3 regions of the Spiroplasma eriocheiris genome follow, and region 3 is predicted to be linked to each of the others. Evidence: riboswitches for the same ligand, from Rfam matches in the RefSeq annotation. Region 3 holds a riboswitch; each other region holds the start of a gene.
What was found. Region 3 has a riboswitch for cobalamin ahead of nrdF (class 1b ribonucleoside-diphosphate reductase subunit beta). Riboswitches for the same ligand answer to the same signal wherever they lie in the genome.

Region 1 (4,479 bases), 670 kb from region 3:
TGTAATAACTATATTATTTTATTTCCCTAAAATTTTTAAAAGAAAGGAAAATAAAGAAATGAAAAAGTTATTAGCAATTTTTGGCGCTGTTGGTTTAACAGCAACCGGAGCAATTAACATTGTTGCTTGCCATAAAGAAGAAACGACAACAACGGGGATTACAGAAGAAGCACAAAAAGCTATTAATAGTTATATTACTTTTACTTTTGTTAGTCATTTATTTACTAAAAATAGTGATGGTAGTTATTCATTAGCTCAGAAAGGTCAAGGGACATTATCATTAATACCTGACAATATAATGGATATGAATTCGGCCAAAATTAATGGTGTTGACATACCAATGAGCATCTTATCTGCTACAGGTATAGTATACTTGGGTAATTTTATTACTAGTTTAGGGTTTAATTCCGAAAGTTTGGACCCAATGGGTAATTATGATTTATCCCAAATTACTATTGGAGAGAAAGGAACAAGCACATTTGTTAAAACTGGTGATGATACAAAGTTTACAGCCAATTGAAATGTTAATGTTGACCTAACTAGTGGCGATAAAACAATAAACTTTACTAATTCAGGTAGTTTAGAATTTGAAAAAAACTAAGAATATAATTTCTTAGTTTTTTAAATTATATATTATTTTTAGGATTTCATTGTTTTTTAAATTTAAAGGAATAGAATATATATGAAAACAAAGACACATATACAAGAGAGGTTTTCCCTGATGATTACTATTGATAAAATTAAGGAAGCACGAGATAGAATTAGTGATTATATTAATTCTGATAATATAATTCATGATTTGACACTATCAAAAATGCTTAATGCGGAAATATATTTAAAATTAGAAAATTTACAACGAACAGGAAGTTTCAAAATTAGAGGAAGTTTAAATAAGATTCTTTCTTTGAATGAAGCCGAACGTGCTAAAGGAATTATTGCTGCATCTGCTGGCAATCATGCTCAAGGTGTTGCATTGGCATGTTTATTAACAAATACTAGATGTACTATAGTAATGCCAGAAAATGCACCAAAATCAAAAATTGAGGCAACTAAATTATATGGTGCAGATATTATTTTATCTGGTTCTAATTTTGATGGGGCGTTAAAAACTGCATTAGAAGTTCAAAAATTACAGCAATTAACATTTGTACATGCTTTTGATGATGAAGAGGTAATTAGTGGGCAAGGTACTATTGGATTAGAATTAATTGAACAAGTTAAAGGTTTAGATACAATAATTGTTCCCGTTGGTGGTGGCGGTTTAATTTCAGGTATTGCTATTGCCGCAAAAACATTAAATCCAGAAGTTAAAATTATTGGTGTTGAAGTTGAAAATGTGCCATCTTTAACAAAAGCCTTTGAATTTGGTAAATCAATTGAAGTTGAACCTAGTAAAACAATTGCTGATGGTATTAATGTTCAAAAAATTGGTTTAATTACTTTTGAGATATGTAAACAGTATGTTGATGAAATTGTTACTGTTTCAGAGAAAGAGGTTAAGGAGGCAATTTTGTTCTTATTAGCAAAAGACAAAATTTTAGCAGAAGGTGCTGGCGCTGCAGCTTATGCAGGAGTATTATCTGAAAAAATTAAATTAATTCAAAATACTAATGTAACAATCATTATTTCTGGAGGAAATATTGATTTATCTAAATTAAATGAAATTTTAAATGAAAATATAAACGACGGTTAGGAGTTTATTTTTTTAATTTAAAAATGAAAAATTTTGGTTTATTTATGATATAGTTTAAGTATGAAAGATGTCGATCTTTCAAAAATTAAATAAAATAAATATGGTTTTTAATTAGGGAATTGTGTTAGAAGCACAAGCTGTACCAGCAACTGTAAAACTGACGAACACTGTAATAACCACTGAGAAAATTTCTTGGGAAGGGCAGTAAGTAGGCTGAAGTAAAGCCAGTAGACCTACCATGTTTTTGAACTTTGATTACTTCTGGAATAAAGTAATCCTGTAATTTATTTAATTTTTGTATTTTTACAAAAATGAAAAATAATAAATTATTGAATTTTATTAACAAAGACAACAAAGATAACTAAATATTATTTTTGTTTATTTAAAGTACTTAAATAATAATTAAAACAGAAACGGGGAAAAGCGGGAATGAAATTAAATGACAAAAAGTTTTTATACAACAAAGAAACTGACGGGGGAACTAATTCAACAATAAGTAGTATTATTAGTAATTCGTTTGCTATTTTTACTAAAGAAAATCCTTTAAAATCATATGATATTGATGCCTTAAAAGAAGAAATAATGAAAATTGTTAATGTTGAAAAAAATGATTCAACTTATGAAAATGCTAATATGTCAGCAGATACACCAGCTGGTCAAATGATGAATATGGCTGCAACAACTGCCAAAGAATATGCTTTACGCTTTTTATTAAGTAAGGAATATCGTGATGCTCATCAAAATGGGGATATTCATATTCATGATTTAGACTATTATCCATCAAAAACAACGACATGTGTGCAGTATGATTTAAAAGATATTTTTGCTAATGGTTTTTGAACAAAGAATGGAATGGTTCGCGAACCACAAACTATTCAGTCTTATGCCACACTAGCAGCAATCGTTTTTCAATCACACCAAAATGAACAACATGGTGGTCAAGCAATTCCAGCTTTTGATTATTTTTTAGCGCCGGGTGTTTTGAAATCATTTCGCAAAAATTTAGTCAAACAATTAGAATTTATTTTAAAATTAAATAATTTAAAAAGCCAAACAAATTGACAAGCACTAATTCAAACAAAAATTAACACTATTGATTTGCAACTTAATAAAGAAGCACAACTTGAAATTAGTAAATTATTAAATTTAAATATAAACCAAGTTAAAATTGCTTTTGAGGAGGCATATCTTACAACAGAAAAAGAAACTTTCCAAGCGATGGAAGGGTTTATTCATAATTTAAATACAATGCATTCGCGAGGAGGAAACCAAGTTGTTTTTTCATCAATAAATTATGGAACTGATACTTCTCCCGAAGGAAGAATGGTGATGCGCCAAATATTATTAGCAACTCAAAAAGGACTTGGAAAAAACGAAACCCCAATTTTTCCTATTCAGATCTTTAAAGTTAAAGCAGGAATTTCTTACTCGGAAGAAGATTTTAATTTAGCAATTAATAATTGAAAACAAGCTGAAAAGGGGTTACTAAATTATAAAACTAAAAACTTTGATTTATTGATTCTTGCTTGCCAAACAAATTCAACTCGGTTATTTCCTAATTTTGTTTTTTTAGATACACCATTTAATAAGCATGAAAATTGAAATCCTGCTGATCCAAATAATTATTTAAATGAAGTTGCGACGATGGGTTGTCGGACAAGAACTTTTGAAAATGTTAATGGATATAAAACACCAGTTGGCCGTGGTAATATTTCTTTTACAACTATGAACTTACCGCGTTTAGCCATTGAAGCGGTAAAAGAAGTTAAAGAAGAAAATTTATCATATGATGATTTTTTAAAAAAAGTAAGTGCCTTATTTTTAGAAAAAGTAAGAACAATGAGTATTTTAATTGCTAAACAGTTAAAAGAACGTTTTGATTATCAAAAAACAGCATTATTAAAACAATTTCCTTTTATGGTAAAAAATAATGTATGAAAACATCATAAGGACATTTCAAAAGATGAATATGTCGGAAATATGATTAACCAGGGTAGTTTAACAATTGGCTTTATTGGAGGGCATAATGCCATGAAAATGATCTTTGGAAAAGGCCACGGTGAATCAGATGCAGCATATGATTTATTATACCAAGCAGTATTAACAATGAATGAGATTGCTAATCAATATAAACAAAAATATAATTTGAACTATTCAGTTATTGCCACTCCAGCCGAAGGATTATCGGGGCGTTTTACTAGAATGGATGTTAAAAAATATGGAGTTATCCCGGGTGTTAATGACAGTAATTATTATGTTAATTCATTCCATGTTGATGTTAAACAAGATATTAGTATTTTTGAAAAAATAAAAAAAGAAGCACCATTCCATGCAATCACATTAGGTGGACATATTAGTTATGTTGAATTGGATGGCGCGATGAAATATAACATTCCTGTTATTTTAAAAATAGTTAAATGTATGTTTGATAATAATATTGGTTATGGATCAATTAATCACCCAGTTGATGTTTGCTTAGAATGTCAATTTTCAGGGATTATTCCTCACGCATGTGATAAATGTCAAAGCAATAATATTCGTCGGATTCGTCGGATTACTGGTTATTTAACTGGCGATTTAAATAGTTGAAATTCAGCAAAAAGATCAGAAGAACATGACCGGGTAAAACATGGAATTAACGAAGATAAATAACTTTAACATTAAAGTTTTAAAAATTTACCCGGAAACAACTAGTGACGGTCTTGGGTTACGTTATAGTATTTATTTAGCGGGTTGTCGGCATGCCTGTTTTGGTTGTCATAATGTTAGAAGTTGAAATCCTAATA
Region 2 (4,479 bases), 430 kb from region 3:
TGACAAGTAATAATTTTAATGGCGGGGTTAATCTTATTGCTTTAGCTGAAGATTTTGATGATAATGTTTTAGGCCATATTGCCGATAATCAAGATTCAACAATTTTAGCAGAAGTGAAAAAGCATAATCCTAGAGTAGTTGTTGAAGATATTTTTTTAAGAAATACTACACGAACATCAGCAGTTATTGCGGCAAAATCAGCTAGTGGTCATTATTAATATAATTCACAAGTTACTGTTACTTTTTTACCGCAAGTAGTAACTTTAAAAACAGATTTGAGTAGCCAAATTATTGTAGGTGAAGTTAATGATCCATCAATTGAAAAAGATGTTTTAAATAATCTTGGCAAGGAAAATCCTAATTTAAAAATTAATCAAATATTAGTTAAGGACTATAATAAATCAGAAGCTAAAATTGTTGTTAAACCAGATAGTACTGTTTATATTCCTGGTGATTCTTTGATGGTTTATTTTAATACTGGTGGGAAAAAATTATTATCGCAAGATTTAATTGAGCCAAATATTGGTAATATTGTAAATAATAAATCTGAAACTATTAGTAAAGCATTGGTTGCTAAAAATAAAGACCTAAAAATCGAAGAAATTGAGTTGTTGTCAATTACATCTTCAACTGCAAAAGTGACTGCAAAAAAAGACAGTAAAATATATGTTTCTGATAATGTAGAACCAATTGAAATTTATTTTCAAGTATATAATCCTAATATTGGAAAAATAAAAAAACAAACTGCTCATTTTGATATGACTAATTTAGGGGGAGTTTGGACTGATTATACCAAATTAGCTGAATTGAAAGATTCAACGATATTATTAAATTTAGGAAAAAAAATTGTTGAGTTAAATCGAGATGGTTCTTTTAAAAAAGATTTCATTGATGTTCCAGAATCTAACATTACATTTTATAAAATTGTGCAGTTGTTAGATGGTAAAATTTATGTTTTTGCTGGTAATTTTAATAATTTGCTAATTTATTCTTTAGAATTGAGTGGATCAATACCTAAGTTAATTTTGCTTAAAAAATTTAGTGGCCCTGATAAGATTCTTTACTTTTTCCCACTTTCTAATGGGCAGTTTTTAGCTGCTAGTGGTAAATATATTTATATTTTTGATTTTGATTGAACACTTAAAAAAACATATGATTTCTATGAAACCTCTAATGACGGTGGGAAAGTTATTGGATTTTTATTAATTAATAAAAATCCAAATTTTGGGGATTTGATAAAAATTGCTACAGAGAGTAATATTTATTCTTGAGAAATTGGATCAGATAATTTTAAACTTTTATCACAAACCGCTACTCTTGTTCAGACTATTGCGCAATTGGATGATGGCACTATTTTGGCTTTCAATTATGGGAGTCATCAAATTTTACAATTGAATGATGATGGTACAATTAGAATTGTGGTTGCTAACATGTTAGAGAGTTATGCTGCTGGTTTTTTTGAGACTTCTGATCATAAATTATTTTTTTCAGTAGTTAGTGCTGATATAAATCATCTTTATTTATATGAATTAAATAATAAATAGTTTATTTAGATGTAAAAAATAAAATAATGTTTGCAATTTTGACAACTTCTTCATATTATTAAGATAACAACTTAAAAAAGCAAATTTTGGATATTACGGGAATTAGGTGCAAGTCCTAGGCTGTCCCAGCAACTGTAATGCTGATGAACACTATAAAAATCCATTGAGATAAAGATCTTGAGAAGGAATAGTAAGTAAAATGAAGCTAAGCCAGTAGACCGATCTAAAAATTTACAAACCAATTATCAATACGATAATTATTATCCCTGGGGTTTGGATAATTAATTGTTTACTAGTAGTTAAAATGAAGGTTGATTTTCTAACCAAAACCTACTAATTAATAATTATTCAAAACGCTCCAAAAGCGTTTTTTTAGTTGTTAAGAACTCATAATTAAAGGAGAACAATATGAATAAAACTAATAAAAAAAATTGAGTAATGTGGTTAATAATTGCCCTTGCGAGTATTATTTTTAGTGCTTCGGTAATCTTAAACATTACATATTTGCCAAAGTATTTTGCATTAAAAAATCGGGTTGATAATACTTTAAAAATAAAAATTAATGCCTACGATGCGACAAAACCGGTCCATGAAATGTTGTTTAGTTCCAACTATGAATCAACAATGTTAACATTAGGAGATTTAATGCAAAATTATCCTGATAGCTTTGCGGTTATTGCCAGTGGTTCTTTAGGACATTGGCTAGAAGGAGTTAATACTAACAAAGGATGAATTAAAAAAACAGCTCATGATTCTGAATATTGAGCAATTACCAGTCCCACAAATTCAAAATGTAAGGGTAATACTGATCCTAAAAGTAATATTTCTGATATTTGTGGGGTAGGGATTGATGATTTATTCTTGAAAAATAATGATGTTTTTAATTTAATGTTAGTTACACAATAAAATTATGAAAAATTTTTGAGGTAAACTAAAAACAAAATTTTTGTTTCATAAGCGTCCTTATACTATTAAAACTTTAATTCAAATTTGCTTAATTCCAATTTATGCGGCGTTAGTTTTTGCGTTAAAAGAAGCAATGGCTTTTTTACCAAACATTGAACCAGTGACATTATTAATTTTATTTGCTGGAGTTTATTTTCCTTTTTATATGAGTTTTAGTATTAGTCTAATTTTTTGCTTTCTTGATGGTTTATACTGGGGTTTTAATTTAAGTTGGTTTTTACCATACTTAATTATTTGGCCACTTTTAGCGGTTATTGGGCGAGTTTGTCGTCCGGTAATTCTCAAATGATGGTGAACATTTATTATTATTGCTGGTCTTTTTGGGTTATTATTTGGTTTTGTTTTTGCTGTTATTAACTGACTAGTAGTGGTCATCATTGGTAACCAAATTAACGGGGGGCAAAGTTTTGCCTTAATTGCCTGATGATTAAACGGATTATCTTATGATGGTATTCACTGTGCGGGAAATATTATGATGGCCGGGGTTTTATTTTATCCTTTAACCAGACTATGAGTTAACCATCTCCAATATTATTTATTTTATGAAGATGATAAACGCATTATTTCCTATAATATTTTTTCCAAAAAAACCCAAGCAAAATTAGAGACGACTTCATCATTTGAAATGAAACCATTAGAACCATTAAGCGAAAACGAAAAAATACAAGAGAGGTAGTTACATTTAAGAATGAAAAAATTATTAACAATATTTACGAGTCTAACTTTATTAACCACTATTACAACACCATTGGTGGGGTGTTTAAATAATCAAACAAACAATCAACAATATCAAGAACCTGCCTGAGTAAAAACTTTTGCGAAAGTGGTTAGTCAAAACAAAGAAGCAGTCAGAGTAGCATATGAAAATTATTATGTTGATACCAATACCAAATCAATTTGGGATCAGCATGATTATTTAGATATTGCAAAAAATAATAATCTTTTTATTTATTTACAAGCAGCTAATAATTTAACAGAAGCTACGCAGTATTTACAATTAATTGATACTTCTGATATGGGGATGACAACAAAAGGAAAAGAACCAATAATTTTTGATAGTAATTTTGAAAGTAACCAGTTTATTACCCAAGATACTTCGGTAGGTGGAGCTGCATTAATGGCCTACCAAAAATTTGATGATATTTTAAATAGTAGTAAGGCAAAAACAACTTGAGGTGATAAGAACCGTGAAAGTTTTATTAAATTTGGTTCAATGTCAAAATACCAAGGTGACGACCGAGCAACTTGATGAAATTCAAACCACTGAGAAAAATTACTATCAACTGAAAAAAATATCCCAGATTTAAAAAATAACCCAAATGTTTATTCAGAATTAGATTTATATAACCAGTGAGCAGCGGGTAATCCGGGCATGAATGTGCCGCTAAGTGTAGTAGCAAAGGGATTGTTTAAATTACATGCAACAACTCAAAAGCATGTCTATCGTTTGGAAGTTAATTCAAATGAATATTGGATTAATAATAATGGGGAAGTAGTTACTTATTCATTACCTCACTGGGGATTTATGTTTCGAATTTATGATACTCCTAATCAACAAGCATGAACGAAAGATCATTTAGCTTTTTCGTCACCTCAATTGCCAATTATTAATAAAGAAATGTTTAAATATCAAGACATTAAAGATTATTTATTACAATCAGATTATTTATCATTTAATGACCAAGAAACCACAAAATTTAAAGATAATAAAATTATGGCTAGTTAACGTCATATCATAACATTCGGAAAAATATCCGCACGAATGTTTGCAAAGGAGAATTAAGATGAAAAATTTACTAACAATAATGTCAAGTTTAACATTAATTACAACCCCAATAATTTCGCAAGTCGGAAATATCCAAAATGCAACACCGCAGGAGCTATTAACACCGGGGGTTGATAATAATTATCAGATTGATGCTAATTGGGATTTTAGTTCCGCTATCCCTAGCAATAATGAAACCATTAC
Region 3 (4,479 bases):
AATAAAGGATTAGATATAAAAATTAATAATTTCATATTTTAGAGTATATATAATACCAAATTTCTTGTGAACAAGATTTTTGGTATTTTTTTATATCTAATTTTAATAATCTTAACAATCTTATTTTTAGGATTGTTATTTTAAAATATTAAAATTAAACATTATTTAGAAAGAGTGATCACTTATGAATCCAATTTCAACTAATCTTTTGATTAATGAAATTAATCGTATTTTTGAAGAAGATATTACTGCTTTAAATTTATCAGAAATAGTTGGTCTTAATGAATTACTTGATATAAGTAAACATAAACGCCAACCTTTTGGAACTTACTGAGCATGAGAAAAAGTGTCTGCTAAAATACAAAAAATGTTAACAATATACCAACAATTGCAAATAAACTTAGGACAATTATTATTTTCTGAATTGACAAATTTTATTTTTAAGTTTAGTAAATACGAGGGGCAATTATTCCTACCGTCACAATTCATCCGCGTAAAGTTAAATTAGAAATTCGAGCAATTGGGTCTGAAGATTCGGAGACCAATGCTTCTCAAGATGATTCTTCAGCAACTAATAGCAAGTCAGAACCAAAATATTTTGAAGTTCTTAGCGTACTTAATGAATTAACTTTTGAAAAAATTTTAGAAAAATATGTTATTGTTGAAGATGATACAATAATTAATTTTAATGAAATTAAATCTAATTCTCAGTTACTTGAATTTTATGCAAAATTTTATTTGCATAAAATTAAAACCGAAACTAATCAATTAATTGAGCTTTTAAAATTCCATGATCGTATTCTTATTATTGATATTGCACAACATTATTTTAAATTTTTAAATTCTTTTAAAATTCGTACTAAAGAAATGGTCGATTTTAGTGAGCAATTTCAAATTATGGGTTATCAAGAATGAGGCTATATCAAAAAAGAAAAATGGCCTACTTTTTTCAAAAATTTTAAACAACAAATTTTAAGTAATAGAAAGTTACAAAAGAAAGAACACAAAATGACCGATGTTATTTTTAGCGATACTGGGGAATTTGAAATTTTTTTGTGAAATGTTTTAAATGCTCAAAGCCGATTATTAAGATTTATAACTGCTAATAATTATGGACAAGTTTTTAACCAGAAATTAATAGATAATTATTTGAATACCATTCACAAAATTCAAGAAAAATGAAAACAAGAGATTAATGAGGGTGAATTAGTAGTAACACAATCAAAAAACTTTAAAAAAAGAAAGCAATTATTATTACGGAAAAAAATTAATGTAGAAAAAAGACTTAAAATAGGGAAGATATCTCGCCTTGACTCATATGAGTTTTCTTCATCAAATGTTGATGAAAACGAAAAATCTTTATAACTAAGGATAAAAAAAGAATAATTATTATTCTTTTTTTTATTATTTTACAAATTAAAAATAATATAGTAAGATATGTTTACAACTAAATAGCTTTGGAATAATAGATGTTTGGGAAAAGAGTTAGATTCTCTTGCTGTCCCAGCAACTGTGATGCGGATGAACGTTACATAGCCATTAAAGGAAACTTTGAGAAGGGTAACTAGTAAAATGATGCTAAGCCAGGAAACCAGTCTGTTATCTCACTAAATTTATGTTATTCCTGGGAATGAAATAACAAAATTATTTTGTAATCTTTAATAATGTTGCGAATGCTTTTTTTGATTACTTTTAAATAATTTAAAAATATTTGTACTCCTTTCCCTAATGAAGTGAATGCTTTTTAGTTGTCAAGGAAAAGTTGTTTTAGGGATTATTACAAGTTTTTTGTTAACTCTTCATAATTTATTAACAACTCCCATTAGCATTGAACGGGAATTAATATTGATGAACACTATAAAAATCCAGATTACTTTTGGGTTTATTTTAGTATCGCTAATTAAGCAATTACTAAATTATTTTAGATAGATATTTTTAATATATCTTTGAAAGGAGCAATTATGGCAGCACAAAAAAATAAATATTATCAAAATTCACTTTCGCCCCTTGAATATGCGCAAAATAATTTTCAGGGGAAAATGCGGTCAGTTAACTGAAATGTCATTAATGATGATAAAGATTTAGAAGTATGAACCAGAATTACCCAAAATTTTTGGTTACCAGAAAAAATCCCAGTTTCTAATGATTTAACATCATGACGTACTTTAAATCCGGAATGGCAACAACTAATTACCCGCACATTTACTGGTTTAACATTATTGGATACAATCCAAGCAACGGTTGGCGATGTTGCCCAAATTCCTAACTCATTGACCGATCATGAACAAGTTATTTATACAAACTTTGCCTTTATGGTTGCTGTTCATGCGCGATCATACGGAACCATTTTTTCAACTTTATGTTCAAGTGAGCAAATTGAAGAAGCTCATGAATGAGTTATTAATACAAAAAGTTTACAAGAACGAGCCCAAGCATTAATTCCATATTATGTTGGTGATGATCCGCTAAAATCAAAAGTCGCCGCTGCTTTAATGCCAGGATTTTTACTATATGGTGGATTTTATTTACCATTTTATTTATCAGCGCGTGGTAAGCTCCCAAATACTTCCGATATTATCCGGTTAATTTTAAGAGACAAAGTTATTCATAATTATTATAGTGGTTATAAATACCAACAAAAAGTTGCTAAATTACCACCCGCGCAACAGGAAGAAATGAAACAATTTGTTTTTGATTTACTAAATGAGTTAATTATTTTAGAAAAAAAATATTTGCATGAACTTTATGAAGGATTTGGATTAGCTGAAGATGCGATTCGCTTTAGTTTATATAATGCTGGGAAATTTTTACAAAATTTAGGTTATGAATCACCTTTTAGTGAGGAAGAAACAAGAATTGCCCCCGAGATTTTTACCCAGTTATCAGCCCGTGCCGATGAAAACCATGATTTCTTTTCTGGGAATGGTTCTTCTTATGTAATGGGGATTACTGAAGAAACTGAAGATGAAGATTGAGAATTTTAGACTCAAGGAATAATTATGCATAAGGATTTTATTAGAGTTTCCGATCAATCAGTTACCAAACCAACAGGTGAAATGTATGTTGTTTATTTTTCCTCACCATCAAATAATACTTACCGCTTTATCCAAAAACTAAATATTAAAAATACACGAATTCCTTATGATTTATCAGAAGAAATCTTAGTTGAGAAAGATTATGTTTTGATTTGTCCCACATATGGGGGTGGAGGCAATGATTATAAAGGAGCAGTTCCTAAACAAGTAATTAAATTTTTAAATAACCACCAAAATCGTCAGTTTTGCCGTGGGGTCATTGCCTCAGGAAATACTAATTTTGGCGACACCTTTGCGGTGGCTGGACCAATTCTTTCCAAAAAATTACAGGTTCCGCTATTATACCAATTTGAATTACTAGGAACTCCCCAAGATGTTAAAACTATCAAAAAAATATTAAGTGATTTTTGAAAGGAATAGAATTTATGAAGACAAATAAAGTTTCTCTGTTAGCAAATAATGGAGATAATGAAGAATACATTGCTTTAAATGCAAAATCAAAACTATTTGAACGGGGAAAAGATAATTTTCAATTAGACGTGTTAGCTGCTGAAAGTTATTTAAACCACCATGTGTTACCAAATCTTAAAAAGTTTAGCGATGTTAAAGAACGCATCGCCTACTTAGTAAAAGAACAATACTATGATGAAACAATTATTAATAAATATCAAATAGAAGAAATTGAAAAATTAACAACGCTTGCTAAAAACTATCATCATCACTTTCCTAGTTTTATGGGAGCGTTAAAATTTTTTAACTCCTATGCTTTAAAAACATTTGATAATCAACAATATTTAGAAACTTATGAAGAGCGGGTAGTAATGAATGCGTTATTTTTTGGCGATGGTGATTTTAAAGCTGCCCAAGCAATTTTAAAAGAAATGATGTTAGGGCGCTTTCAACCTGCAACACCAACTTTTTTAAACGCGGGGAAAAAACAACGGGGAGAATACATTTCGTGTTATTTATTAAGAGTTGAAGATAATATGGAATCTATTTGTCGTGCGATTTCAACTTCTTTACAGTTATCAAAACGCGGTGGGGGAGTGGCCTTATGTTTAACTAATCTTCGTGAATTTGGGGCGCCCATTAAAAACATTGCAAATCAAGCCACGGGGGTTATTCCCGTGATAAAAATTTTAGAAGATTCATTTTCATATGCTAATCAATTAGGCCAACGGCAAGGGGCTGGGGCAGTGTATTTAAATGTTCATCATCCCGATATTATGCTCTTTTTAGATACCAAACGAGAAAATGCTGATGAAAAAATTCGAATTAAATCCTTATCATTAGGGGTGGTGATTCCTGATATTACATTTGAATTAGCAAAAAATAATGAAAAAATGGCGTTGTTTAGTCCGTATGACATTCAAAAAGTTTATGGAAAACCAATGAGTGATATTGCTATTAGTAAAGAATACTATAATATGTTAAATAATCCGGA

Region 1: it holds a riboswitch for cobalamin, as region 3 does, so the genes downstream of both, SERIO_RS00775 (anaerobic ribonucleoside triphosphate reductase) here and nrdF (class 1b ribonucleoside-diphosphate reductase subunit beta) in region 3, are expected to answer to the same signal.
Region 2: it holds a riboswitch for cobalamin, as region 3 does, so the genes downstream of both, SERIO_RS01995 (hypothetical protein) here and nrdF (class 1b ribonucleoside-diphosphate reductase subunit beta) in region 3, are expected to answer to the same signal.

Annotation. Positions count from the first base shown of each region.
Region 1 covers NZ_CP011856.1:164,401-168,879, forward strand. Annotated here, with positions in the region: gene SERIO_RS00765 (lipoprotein) at 59-601, shown strand; gene ilvA (threonine ammonia-lyase) at 722-1,693, shown strand; cobalamin riboswitch at 1,778-1,948, shown strand; gene SERIO_RS00775 (anaerobic ribonucleoside triphosphate reductase) at 2,123-4,345, shown strand; gene nrdG (anaerobic ribonucleoside-triphosphate reductase activating protein) at 4,353-4,479, shown strand, end outside.
Region 2 covers NZ_CP011856.1:422,943-427,421, forward strand. Annotated here, with positions in the region: gene SERIO_RS01985 (hypothetical protein) at 1-218, shown strand, start outside; gene SERIO_RS01990 (hypothetical protein) at 276-1,544, shown strand; cobalamin riboswitch at 1,616-1,785, shown strand; gene SERIO_RS01995 (hypothetical protein) at 1,953-2,450, shown strand; gene SERIO_RS02000 (hypothetical protein) at 2,455-3,186, shown strand; gene SERIO_RS02005 (lipoprotein) at 3,199-4,236, shown strand; gene SERIO_RS02010 (hypothetical protein) at 4,295-4,479, shown strand, end outside.
Region 3 covers NZ_CP011856.1:855,555-860,033, reverse strand. Annotated here, with positions in the region: gene SERIO_RS03900 (hypothetical protein) at 185-508, shown strand; gene SERIO_RS03895 (hypothetical protein) at 739-1,365, shown strand; cobalamin riboswitch at 1,451-1,614, shown strand; gene nrdF (class 1b ribonucleoside-diphosphate reductase subunit beta) at 1,962-2,984, shown strand; gene nrdI (class Ib ribonucleoside-diphosphate reductase assembly flavoprotein NrdI) at 3,000-3,455, shown strand; gene nrdE (class 1b ribonucleoside-diphosphate reductase subunit alpha) at 3,461-4,479, shown strand, end outside.